DNA from 3 places in the Bacillus sp. H1a genome. Region 2 is predicted to be linked to each of the others. Evidence: predicted binding sites of a transcription regulator. Region 2 holds the regulator's gene; each other region holds the start of a gene.
What was found. Region 2 encodes LexA, which represses DNA repair genes until DNA is damaged. Its sites were predicted from a motif close to CGAACATATGTTCG; they were not measured.
Positions count from the first base shown of each region.

Region 1: the regulator LexA is predicted to act here: its motif matches at 2,910-2,923, upstream of addB (helicase-exonuclease AddAB subunit AddB).
Region 3: the regulator LexA is predicted to act here: its motif matches at 2,438-2,451, upstream of U860_RS0129480 (YolD-like family protein).

Region 1 covers NZ_AYMH01000050.1:2,751-7,310, reverse strand. Annotated here, with positions in the region: gene addB (helicase-exonuclease AddAB subunit AddB) at 1-2,884, opposite strand, end outside; gene lepB (signal peptidase I) at 3,001-3,564, opposite strand; gene U860_RS0122915 (TVP38/TMEM64 family protein) at 3,620-4,213, opposite strand.
Region 2 covers NZ_AYMH01000018.1:9,547-14,106, reverse strand. Annotated here, with positions in the region: gene U860_RS0107450 (bifunctional metallophosphatase/5'-nucleotidase) at 1-1,442, shown strand, start outside; gene U860_RS0107445 (DUF896 domain-containing protein) at 1,489-1,728, opposite strand; gene U860_RS0107440 (recombinase family protein) at 1,774-2,430, opposite strand; gene lexA (transcriptional repressor LexA) at 2,572-3,192, shown strand; gene U860_RS0107430 (DUF4097 family beta strand repeat-containing protein) at 3,279-4,085, opposite strand; gene U860_RS0107425 (DUF1700 domain-containing protein) at 4,086-4,560, opposite strand, start outside.
Region 3 covers NZ_AYMH01000090.1:5,037-9,596, forward strand. Annotated here, with positions in the region: gene U860_RS0129450 (N-acetylmuramoyl-L-alanine amidase) at 1-71, shown strand, start outside; gene U860_RS0129455 (hypothetical protein) at 160-468, opposite strand; gene U860_RS0129460 (SMI1/KNR4 family protein) at 597-1,034, opposite strand; partial or broken gene U860_RS32235 (hypothetical protein) at 1,056-1,323, opposite strand; gene U860_RS0129470 (hypothetical protein) at 1,701-1,922, shown strand; gene U860_RS0129480 (YolD-like family protein) at 2,627-2,962, shown strand; gene gerPF (spore germination protein GerPF) at 3,186-3,401, opposite strand; gene U860_RS0129490 (hypothetical protein) at 3,615-3,959, shown strand; gene U860_RS36705 (hypothetical protein) at 3,988-4,188, shown strand.

The DNA of each region.
Region 1 (4,560 bases), on a different contig from region 2:
ACGTACCACTCTCATCTTCCGCCTTATCAACACGGTCAATACGGCCAACTACTTCCATCTTCACACCATTTGGCAATGCGAATTCCATTGGCGGAAGTGATCCAGTACCACCCATACCGAATGGAACTTCTAAATCAACTGGTACAAATCCACTCGACTTCGCATGTTCACGAAGAATAAGTGACGTACGGAAAATGATTTGTTGTAGTTTTTGTTTTAAATAAAAATGACGGTTCGAACTTAATAAAATTTGTCTTTGTAATAACGGTGCAATTTCTTCTATTACTAAAGCAGAAAGGTGCTCGCACTCTTTTATTGATAAATCCGCCCAAGTACGATTTTCACGTAATAGCTTGTCTGCAATTCTCTTCAGCGCCGCATGGAATAGTTCACCAATATCTGGCGCATCAAGTTTGAAAATATCACGCTCTCTTAGCGATAAACCGTGCTGTGCGAAATGAGCGTACGCACAACGATTAAATAGCTCCATACGAGAGACGCTTCCCTTAATTGTATCTCCATATAAATCTCTACTTACATCTGTACTCAATTTCTGTGCACGATTTCGATAGAATAAGCTTGATAACACACGGCTACTTTTTTGCTTCCATTCATCTGAAGTAACGTAGAAGTTATATACGTCCCACCAAAAATCTAAATTGCCTTCAAATCCGTAGCGCTTCCACGTTTGCAGTTGCTGCATTACGTAAGACAACGTTACTTCTGGCGTGGCTACGTATGAGATTTGTTCCGAACGTGATAAGTCATTTACGTCATTTGTTATAAACGCTTCTTTCACATCAGGGAATATTCTTTTTATTTTCTTAATAAAGCTAGAAGCAAGTAACGTCTTGCCTTCTTCATCTGCAAGCGGACAAGATATATATAATTTCTCAGACGCTCTCGTCACCATTTGGTACATAACGAACTGTTCTTCTAATAATGTTTGTCTCGTTGTCGGTGCTAATTCGATACCCGCAGCGGTAAGAACATCTCTTTCTTCATCAGAAAGCATACCTTCATCCATAGGTGCTGCTGGAATCACTCCTTCATTTACTCCAATAACGAATGTCGCTTTAATATTTGACAATCTAGAACGATCAATATTAGCAATTAACACTTGGTCTAGTGACGGTGGAATGTTCGCAAATTGAAGCGCCTCAAGACCTGTCGTCATGACCTCAGTAAACATAGAAAGGGACATCTTCTCCTCGCCAAGCATCTCAACGAACGTATCAAGAAGACTCATCACCTCTTCCCACACTTGCTCATGGTCTGTTGCAAATAAGAAATCTCCGCTTTCTTCTGCACGAATACGTAACTCTTCTAACTTTTTCGGAACGTCAAGCTCCTCTAAAAATAAGTATACTGCTTCGCACATTTGCATAACTGTTCCAGCACGCTTCAGTCTTTTTTGCATACGAATAACTGGCGTTCTTACAATGTCACGAAGGCGATTAATTTTCTCTTCCATTTCACGTTCACTATCTGTTATCATTCCGCTTGCATCATCAAGTGAACGATAACGTCGATACATCCACGGATCTTCAGAAGTCCATCTCTTTCCTTGTATACCGTACGCTAAACAGTAGTTTTCAAATTCATCCATCTCTTCACGCATCGCTTCTTTTCTTACGTCTAATGGATATAAAAGCTCTGTTTTTATGCAGCGAAACACCGCATCATAGCGCCAATTCCCGCTAATGATCTCTAAAGCAGAACGAATGCATTCTACTAGCGGATGATGTGACATCGGGCGTTTTTCATCAATGAAATGCGATATATTATAATCCATAAATAAAGTTCGCATTACATCGTAATAACTTTCTCCGTTACGAAGAAGTACTGCGATATCTCGGTAACGATAATCTTCATCCGCCACAAGTCTTCGAATTTCACGAGCAACGCCTTCTACTTCAGCTCGTAAATTAGCCGCTGTACTAATCGTTACACTCGCCTCTCCGTGAAACTTTTCATTTGGACGCGCTTCATAATGAGTTTCTAAATGCGCTAATGCTGGCGAATGAAAACGCGGCTGTTCCATAAGTGGAATCGTTTTTTCAATTTCTATTTTCTCTTCACGCGCTACTTGTTTTATTTTTTCATACGTTAACGTCGTTTCATAAAATAAATCTAGTTCATTCACTGGCTGTGCTAACGTTTTTTCATCCAGCGTTAATGTTATTGTTACTCTAGTTCCTAATCTCATTAACCCTCTAACAATTTCTAGCTCTTGAGGAGAAAATGAATGGAATCCATCTATATAAATTTCCGCGTCTTTTACATACTCAGAGTCTGGAAGCTTCTCAACTAATAATTGTAAGTAGTCTTCTGAATCTAAATATCTTCCAATTAAAGCACGTTCAAAGTCATCATATAATAACTGTAAATCATACACTTTATTCGCGAGCAACTTTTGCTCTGCACTACTGCTGTGCGCATCTAAATGTTGCCACATTTCATATACGTTAGACGGCGTCACATTATAACGTTTAAACTCCGCAATCATACTACCAAGGTGTTCAAAGAAACCGTTTTGCTCTGCTGCTTTTTGAAACACAGATAGTCCATCTTTACGGGATTCTACAATTTTACGAAGTAACATATGCACACCAGCTTCATCAATATGAAGACGACTTGCTCCGCCCACTTCTTGTAGCACCTTCCACGCTAATCGCGAAAAACTAAAAACTTGTGCCCGAATAGAACCTCTTACATCCTCGCTCCCAATTAACGCCTGCTGCGTTTGGAATGTCATCTGTTCTGGCACAAGATATAATATTGTTTTCCCTCGTGGACGCTGCTTTAACTCTTCTTGCACTTCACGTAAACAAAGTGCACTTTTTCCACTTCCAGCTCTACCAATCACAAATCGAAGTGACATGTAACCACACCTTTCACTTACATAACGAACGTTAGTTTGCTACTATAATTGTATTATAGGACACGAAAAAAGACAAACCGAGTTGTTTGCCTTTTTTTATACTTCTACTTAGTATATCAACCTTTTGAAAAATTCGTTTGCACCTCTTGAATTGGCCAATATCGTAAATCAACTTTACCGACAACTGTATCAGCTTTCACAAAACCGAAGTGTCTACTATCCCAACTCCCGAGGCGGTTATCACCTATTACAAAAATATACCCAGGTGGTACAAACTTTTCTCTCGTTAATTCTTCTAATGTAAAATTACCTGTTAGTTGCCTTCCATTTACCTCTTTCTTATACTTCTCTAAATAAGGCTCATCAATAAATTGACCATTTATATACAGCTTATCATGCTTATATTCGATATGATCCCCAGGTAAACCGATAATTCGCTTTACATAGTCCTCTTTTTTATTCGCATGAAAAACGACAACATCAAATCGATTCAAGTCCCCTACTTGATAACTTACCTTATTCACAACGAGCATATTGCCATCTTGCAATGTCGGCATCATAGACTTCCCCTCTACAACGTACGTTGAAAAGAAAAACGTTCGAAAAAATACAGCTAATAGTACACCTATTAAGATTGTTCTCATCCACTCTAGGCCTTCTTTTTTCAAAGTTTTCTTCATTCGCTTCTCCCCTCGCCCTTTAATAATGAAGCTTGCCTTTACAAGAAGACTATTCTTAATGTAGTTCTAATTTCACTTCAATTTTTTTACCGACATACCATAAAATAAAAATAACAATCCCAACGATAATTGATTTCACCGGATTATGAATAAACGAAGTTAAATCATGACCGATATAAGTTAAAATAAAGATCATAACAAGCTTTCCGAATGCTAATGCTAGTCCAAACTGTTTCACACTAATACGTGATAAACCAGCTACAACATTAATAAGCGCAGACGGTGTAAATGGAAAACAAAATATGACGAAAATTGGTGCGAACCCTTTCCTTTCAATCCACCCCATTGCTTTTCGTACTCTCTCATGTTTATTTACAAAAGAGAAAAAACGACTTCTTCCAAAGCGGCGGATAATGAAAAATACAAGTAACGCTCCTATTACTGATCCAAGCCATGAATAAAGAAATCCATACCAAAAGCCAAATGCAACAGCATTCGCCAACACAAACACAATGAGTGGCAATGCTGGAATGAGCGCCTCTATCATCGGTAAACCAATACCAAGAAGTGGTCCGAACGCTTTATAACTTTCAACAATATGATCCATATTTTCTGGTGAAAAATACTCTTTGATTGTCTGAAAATCCATTCTACACTTTACCCCTTTACTCTAATTACTCCCTCTACTGTATCATTGCTTATAGGAAAGAGGAAATGGTAGATATGACATATGGAGATGTAATTATTAAGTTTCCATATCTTTCGTGAGAATTCCTTCCTTATTAAACTATAATAATCTTTCAATATTCGACAGGATATGAAGATAATTTAGACACCACGCACAGATTATGAAAAAGAAGAATATATAGAAAGTGCTAATCCGTATTTCCCAAAAAAATAACCTTACTACGCGTAAGGCTATTTCTACTAGCTAGTTCTTACAAAAAACTTTTTTAGCAAGCGTATACTATCAATCACGATAAGTATTAATAAATA
Region 2 (4,560 bases):
CTACAAATGAACATGTGATTTTAATTGATAACGGTGATTTCATCCAAGGAACTCCTTTCACTTATCATTATGCTACTTATGAAAAAGATAAAGAGAACCCAATGGCCTTATTAGCCAATTATCTAGATTATGATGCTGCAATTATCGGAAATCATGAATTTAATTACGGAATGGACATATTAAACAATGCTATTTCAACTGCCAATACCCCTTATTTATCAGCTAATATTTTAAATAAAAACAGAAAAAAACCGTATTTTGGAAAACCATATATCATAAAGCAAATTGAGCCGAATATAAAAATTGCTATTTTAGGGGTAACAACGCATTACATCCCAAATTGGGAGCAACCTCATCATATTGAAGATTTACTATTTGAAGATGCACTGGAAACAACAAAAAAGTGGGTTTCTTACATCCGCGAAAACGATAAACCTGACTTACTCGTCGTCGCTTACCATGGAGGATTTGAACGTGATTTACAAACAGGAGAACCTACTGAAGCTTTAACAGGTGAAAATCAAGGTTATGCGATGTGTCATGAAATTGATGGCATAGATATTTTACTAACAGGTCATCAACATCGAACGATTGCAAATACAAAAGTGAATGGTGTTACAATTTTACAAGTTGGCTGTAATGGACAATCGTTAGGAAAAGTGGAAGTTACATTTGAAAGAAATAATAATGAGTGGGTTACGAAAGAATGTCATTCTGAAATACTATCTGTACAGGGGATTCAGGAAGATGAAGCTATCCTTTCACTTGTGTATGATTACGAGGATAAAACACAAAAGTGGCTTGATCAGCCTATTGGGTTTATTAATGGAGACATGCAAATTTCTGATGCTCTGCAAACACGTCTACAAGACCATCCCTTTATTGAATTTATTAATAAAATACAGATGGATGTAGCAGAAGTTTCTATTTCTTGTACAAGTTTATTTCACAATGAATCTCCTGGTTTTCCCGAACATGTCACAATGCGTAACATCGTTTCTAATTATATTTATCCAAATACATTAAAAGTTATTCGAGTGACTGGAGCAGATATAAAAGAAGCTCTTGAGCTCTCCGCCACTTATTTCGCACTAAATGTAGACGGAAATATCATTGTAAACCATGCATACTTAGAACCGAAACCGCAGCACTATAATTACGATATGTGGGAAGGAATTTCATACGTATTAAACATTTCAAAACCATTTGGCGAAAGAGTTACTTTTTTAGAATATGATGGACTTCCAATCAACATGAAGCAAGAATACGATGTCGTTATGAATAATTATCGTGCAGGTGGTGGCGGAAACTTCCTTATGTATCAAAATAAGCCCATTATAAAAGACATACCAATAGATATGTCTGAACTTATCGCTAACTATATATTGAAGCATAAAACGATAGAAGCAACAACAAATCATAACTGGAAAGTTATTAAATAGCGAATCTGTCTATTAATATCAAAAAAAGATGGGCTACGCCCATCTTTTAATTTAATTTTGCATTATCTTGCTTTTTTAAAGCTTTTAATTTCGCCGGTGTAACATCAGTGCCTTCTTCGTTAACGACTTTAATTCCTTTTAATTCGTTTAACATATTTTGACGAAATCCTTTTAAATATTGTTCACGTAGCGATTGGCGCTCACGTTGTTCTTCTTCAGTTAAGCCTTCAGCTTTTGCTTTTTTCGCTAAGAAGTTAATGCGTTCAATGAGTTCGTGACTTAGCATCTCGAATCCCCCTTCTACTCAAAACTGATTATTATCATACAATAGTTAGTCTTCTTTATCAAGCGATTGCTTTGTATATTCGACATATCTTCGATGCACAGTTGCTTTTGAAACATTATGACCGAAACCACGAAGTGTTGCTGCAATCTCTTCGAAAGTTAATTCATTCCTACGCAAACGTACAATTTCCTCAATAGGTACTTCTTTTTTCTCGCGTCCTACACTTAAATGACGATTTTTCAAATTATTCTCTGGACGAAATCCTTTCTCCACCGCTCTTTGCATGCCACGTTTAATTTTCAAATTGTGGATTTTTCTTTGATACTCCTCAACAATCCCAATTATATCTAACACCATAGAATCAGAATCCGAAAGCTGTAATTCACCATTATGCGTGTGCGTATAAACTTTTATTCCCTCTTTATGTAAACAATGCATTAATGCAATCTTCGCATTCCCTCTACCAAGGCGCGTTTCATCTTGTATAAGAAGCACATCAACTTGTTCATCTCGAATTGTATCTAGCACTTCTAATATGCCATCACGTTCAATTGTATAACCACTAGCCTGCTCTTCAATTACTTTTATAACATTCATTTGATAGCGCTCAGCTAAATGCAATAATTCATCTTTTTGACGCAATAATGATGTTTCCTGCGCTTCTTTTGTTGTGCTCACACGTGCATAAATAATTGCATTCATTTTGAACCCCTCTTTCTCACTATATTTTCCCTCTAGTGTATCATAAATTCGCCTTCCGTTCGAACTTATGTTTGTAGAATGTTTTTTCACATGTTATACTTATTAATAAGAAAAATGAAAGAAAACGAGGTGTTAGAAAACATGGAAAAGTTAACGAAACGCCAGCAAGACATTCTCGACTTTATTAAGCTAAAAGTACAAGAAAAAGGGTATCCACCTTCCGTACGTGAAATCGGTCAAGCAGTCGGCCTTGCTTCTAGTTCTACAGTGCACGGACATTTATCACGATTAGAAGAAAAGGGATATATTCGACGCGATCCAACAAAACCACGAGCAATTGAAATTTTAGGTGAAGACCGAACGGACACTGAAACACAATCTGTTATTCAAGTTCCAATCGTCGGAAAAGTTACTGCTGGTTTACCAATTACAGCAGTTGAAAGTGTAGAAGAACACTTCCCACTTCCAGCTAGCATTGTTGCTGGAGCAGACCAAGTGTTTATGTTACGTATTTCTGGGGACAGTATGATTGAAGCTGGTATTTTTGATGGTGATTTAGTCGTTGTTCGCCAACAACAGTCTGCATACAATGGTGAAATTGTAGTTGCCTTAACCGAAGACAATGAAGCAACTGTTAAACGTTTCTATAAAGAAAAAGACCATTTCCGTCTTCAACCGGAAAACTCTTCATTAGAACCTATCATTTTAAAACAAGTGTCAGTTATCGGAAAAGTAATTGGCGTATATCGCGATTTACATTAAAAATAATAAAAAGAAGATAATTACCTTATTTATATAAGTAATTATCTTCTTTTTGTATTTTGATAGATTTCCGTACATTCTATTCCTTATTTACGAGCTTCAATCGTAACATCTCCGGCAGAAGTTTTCCCACTAATCTTTGTACTTCCATTACCAATTGTTATATTTTTATTTTCCTCATTAAAAATTGTCACGTCTCCAGCAGTGCTTCGCCCGGTTATAACTGCGTCTTTCGGTTTTTCCAATAAAGTAATATCTACATCACCAGCAGTTGAGCTTGCCTCTAGATCATATTTAGAATCATGATCAATAACATCCACATCACCACTAGCTGTTTTTGCTGTTACTTTCCCAATCACTTTCTTTACATTCACGCTACCAGCTTTTGAAGATCCATCTACACTCTTAGCAGTTATATGTCCCAGATCCACATCTCCACCAAGTGTCCCAGCACTTACGTAGTCACTTTTCACATCACTTATTTCTATTTGCCCAGCGGATGAATTTACTTTTATCTCTTGATAAGAACGTTCAGGTATAAATATAGTCAATATAGGCGTTTGAAAATTGAAAGTAAAAAATGAGAAATCAAATGAAACACCTTTCTCTATTTCTCCTTGAATCTTTAATGTGTCACCATCCTCAGCTATACGAATCTTCTGTTTACGTAAATCTCCTGATTGCTTTACATAAAAAGAGGAATCAGGAGATTTTTGGACAACAATATCTCCTGCATCTAACTTAACTTCTACATTTTTTAGCGTTTCATTTTTAATTACGTCTTCTTTATTTCCTTTTTCTGCAGTTTGTACTGCTTTTTCATATGTTTGTGAAATCCCTATTACTCCAATAATGATACAAGCGATAGCTACTAATAATAGTTTTTTCATCATTTACTCCCCTTTTATCATTTTGAAGTTCCATATTACATATCGTACGCATAATCTTTTAAACCACTTCGTACTATAAAAAGCTACAATACATAACAACAAACCAACTCCAACAAACGTGATACTAACGAATAAATCAATCCATAAAAAAGTGCCCATAAACACTTTTAGAATAACAAAAAATGGTGTCACTACACTAGAAATCCCCGCAACCCAAAGAGAAAATATAGTAGCAATAATTGCAATTAATGGGCCTAACACAATAATAAAATTAAACAAACTAAGTCCAATCGCCGCCATGACAGCTCTTGTCACATTTGAAGTCGATGGATCTTTTTTCATTTCATCAAAGCGATACATCGCTAATAATTCTTTTGCAATCACTTTCGGAGAACCAAGTCCTTTTATTATTTCCGATTCAGTTTTCCCCTCTTCTACCCCAAACTGAAAGTGCTCTTCATAATCGAATAAAATGTCT
Region 3 (4,560 bases), on a different contig from region 2:
ACAAAGTACACAATAGTAAAGGTAAAACATACTATGTTACTGTAAATGAAGCCTATGTAAACGTCTATTAACCTAGCAACAGCATGACGAAGAAACCGATTCCCACTAAAGAGTCGGTTTCTTACAATTATTATGTCAAACGTGTAATGCTGATACATATTATACGATAAACTCGAAATATTCCGGGAAATCAATGTTATTCATATTTTCTATACCACCATTTTCTTCTATGTGAGCATATATTTTGTGAATGCATTTATATAATAAGGAAATATGTTTCTCAGGCATATCATCTAGTAAAATAAATGCTTCCACACGGTTAGTTGCATTCTTTGCAACTTTAAAATTCCATCTACTATAAAGCTCTGGATTTAACATACAAGATTCAGTATCTGGACCGAAACTGTAAATCACATTTTCTTTATCCTCATTTTCTTTCATTATTGCTATTAGTGGATATCTCCCCATTGTTCTCAACACTCCTTAATCAAAAACTTTATCAATAGGAACTTTTAAATGCTCATCAAAAGGTATCATTGGCTCAGTTTCAGGTGAATCCCATGACCGTCCTGAATCAACTGTCTTACGATGTGCTGTTACATAATCAGTTTTAAAAATTCCTCTAAAGAATCCGCTATTTTTGTAGAACCCGAGTAAATAGGACATTGGCCTAATTCATTTTCTTCTTTGAATTTAATTGTTAAAAAATTTAATTCTGTTACTTCAAAAAAAACCAGCGATTCTTCATCATCAACACCATCTATATTGGGGTTGTATTCATAAATATCTTCCCTTAAACGAAAATCAGAAACCGAAAATGGGTCCATAAATCTATTAAAAAAGAACCTATCTGATGCTTCTAAAAAACCATAACCAATTTCCTTGTAAAAATCTTTTAATTCTTTAGGGAATTTCAATTTTAACAACTCTTCTGCCTCTTCTATTTCCTCACTTTTTAAAGGATAGAAAATAGGTGTTTGATCAGCTTTTACACTTTCATTAGCTACAACATACTTTTTCAAAAAATCAAACATAGCTTTTGTTACCTCCGTTAATTACTTTTTAAAAATTTCTCTTGAGATACTGTCCTTAGCGTGTATACCACCTTGATGTTCATCAGGGTATTTAGCTGGGTGCATATTCCACCATTCATGTTCTCCACCATGTGCATTTTTCAATAAAATGATGTGCATCAAATGGCTTATCAATTCTCCGTGATACTTTACCTCTTTTCGAAATAACTTCCTCCGTATATGTAGGCTATGTTTGGCCTGTTTCCTTTTCCCATTCAGCTATCAGCTTATTTTTTAAGGAAGGATATTTTCCGCACATAAGTACCCAAATGGGAACATAATCATTATATAAGAAGGGATGTGTGTATTATCTTATCAAAAAAAGTGCTAACAAGTTTGCAAACGAACTTGCTAACACCAATACGAAATAGACATAAAATATCGCTGATTTTTCATCTTCAATAATAGCCATAATCAATTAGAACACACTAATCAGAAGTACTCATAAAATCATTAGCAATACATATCATATTATTGGAAAAGATATTGATGTTATAGGAAGTGAAAAGCTGAGCATTCTATTAAAAAGGATGTTCTTTTTTTGAAAGCAAATTATAAATAAAAATAGGATGAATATTTTTAGACTTATTATCTACTAGATTATAAAGTTAACTTGGGGGAGAATATATGAAGGTTATCTTTAAGAGAGAAGGCGGAGGGAAAATATTTGAATCATCAGATGAAAATATAAGCGATCTATTAGCTGTATTAAAAGAAACAAAAGGGATTAAGATTGGGATGGTTGAGTATAAAGTATTAGAATATAAATTGGAATATTATCGGCATCCGAAAAAAGGAGAAACAGAGAGGGAGTTACATATTATAATGCAGCCTATACATATTAATTAATTGGTAGTGACAATAGTCGATTATATACCTTGTAGAGTAATATATACAGATTGGATTTAATGAATTTTAATAAAATTATGTATGAAAAAAGAGCGCCAAAAGCGCTTCTTTTTCATAGTAAACTATGAGGAATAAGGTGTTTTACATCATATGCTTTTTAAGTTTTGTAAGTTTGTTAATAATAAAAGTATATGCTTAAGTTGTTGGGTTGATGATGAAGATAAGGAAAAAGTAGGGGGATTGAAATTAAAAATAAATCATTTTGATATAGATGAAATTTGTATTCCAGAAAGAACGTTAGTCAGGATAGAAAAGTAAAGTTAGAAATATATTTTATTAGAAAAAAGCGACTTCACTTAAGGTGGAGTCGTTTTTGTAGTTGCTACACGTATTTTGTCTGGCGATAGGAAGTGTAAAAAACTTAATTGGTCAGGGTGAATAATCATTGGGAATGGACAAACTATATTGATTTAAGTTTCATTTTGTTAAAAAAATATGCATGTTCCTCTTTCTTAAGAACATTAGTTCGTGTATGATTAGAACAAGTGTTCTTCAGTTAAGGAGTCATAATTAATACCTACAATTCATGAATAATTGTAAGTTTGAACACTACTTATAAATAAGAGATGGACAGAGTGTATTTAAAAGTGAAATTTCTTTTTATATAGAATCGATAGATATAAAAAATCGAGGGGATAAAGAAAATGAATCAAGTAAAGATGCAGAAAAAAGGAAGAGAGTGGGTTCCGTTTACAGTAATGTCGGAACAATTGTTTAGTATGCGAGAGGGGATTAGAGAGAAATTAAGAGTAAAGAGACCGATATTAACGAATGAAGCGAAAGAGAGAATTTCTGATAAATTGTTAACTTCATTATTGTCTGAAGAAGAGATGTTAGTGACATATTTTGAAGAAGGGTACATACTTACAAGTTATATGACAGTGGTTCATATAAATCCAATTCAGCAGGATGTAGTTTGTACAGATGCTTTTTATAAAACGTATGTATTTTCTATTGTGGACATAATTGATGTAACATAAAAGAAGCTGGATTTTGAAATTTAGCTTCTTTTATTTTTCTTAGTAGAGATGAATAAGGAAGTAGCCACATGAAAAAGCAGCTAGATACAAGCTAGCTGCTTAGCCCCAGGGAAAGGGAGAAAGAGATTGATTGGTACTCAAAAAATCAACGATAGCTGTTTAACAGCCTGTGTATAGTATGGACAAATCTAAATATGTTATACAAAAAAGATTGAAGAATTGTTTAGGCCGTACCAACTTGGTTTTGATCTGCAAGGTCAGAATCGAATGTATTCGTTGCACTAACACCACTAAAAGTATTAACTACAAAACCAACGTTAGATGCGCCAGAGCCGTTATAAGCTTTCGTATTCTCTTTTGGAGAAACATTGTAGAAATCACCTAAGTTGAAAGATCCGTTACTATTTTGTACAACTAAATTGCCTACAACTGAGGGCATGATTTTCACCTACTTTTTAAGTAATTGTTAACACTACTATATGATGTTATAGTCCAAAGGGTTCATTTAACAAATGTTACGGAGTAGAAAAACGTTTGAGGCTTTGTTTAATCAACTTATCAAAAAGTATGTTAAAATTAACGCAGAGTTGAACATTAAAAAGAATAAATTTGTATAATTGATATATACGAAAAAAGAAGGATGCAAAATGTTATGAATAATGTTATGAAAAAAGTAGATTTAACAGATGCAAAATCAAGTAACCTTGTTGCACTTATTTATAGTAATGATGTTACATTGGTTGAAAAAGCATTTTGTCCTAATGAAATAAAATTAAAGTTAAATGAAATAGCAATTTTATCGGCAATTAAAACAGCACATATTACGAAAGTATCTATAAGGAAAGAACTCGAAGTGATTTTTCATGATACCGGTGTTTTGTTAGTAAAACACAACGCGGATAATAATAGTAGTCAGTCTATAACAATGCATTTTGAACAATTTAAAAAGTTGCAAAATGAAATTGAGAATTTACATAAAAGTATGCAATTAGACTAAATGAAAATTTTTCGATAGGGTAGGTTATATTAAGTTAAAAAAGTGGATTGGAAAATATTTAGATGAATCGAACTGTAAACATAAATATAGCTTCATTGGGATGCAGGATAATGAAGATTATAAAAATGGTAAATTGGGTGTAGCCTATATTTATCGTTGTGAGAAATGTGGGAAAGCGAAAATAAAATTTAAAAATAATAATGATATAAACATTGATTTTTTTGATTGATAAACAAAAAGAGAAACTAAAAAAAGTAAAATAGTATTCCCAGTTTTGAAGGACAAGCATATATTAAAGTATATAAGAAGCATTTGCTAATTACATCTTCATCGAAAAACTCCTTGCCAAAAAAGAGCGCCTGAAAGGTGCTCTTTTTGTATCATCCTGCTATTTGTGGGCAGTAAGACTTCTACCTCAAAATTTGGCGGAAGCAAAGAAGTTAGGTAGGAGTCGGTCTGCCGGTAAAAGTCCGATTGGTGAGGGCTAATAATCAGCGGGGATGGGCAAAAACTCCACTGATTAAAGTTTCACTATAGTAGCACCTTATGTGATGCACAAAATTACATATGAAAAATAAAATAATGAATTAAAGGTGATATT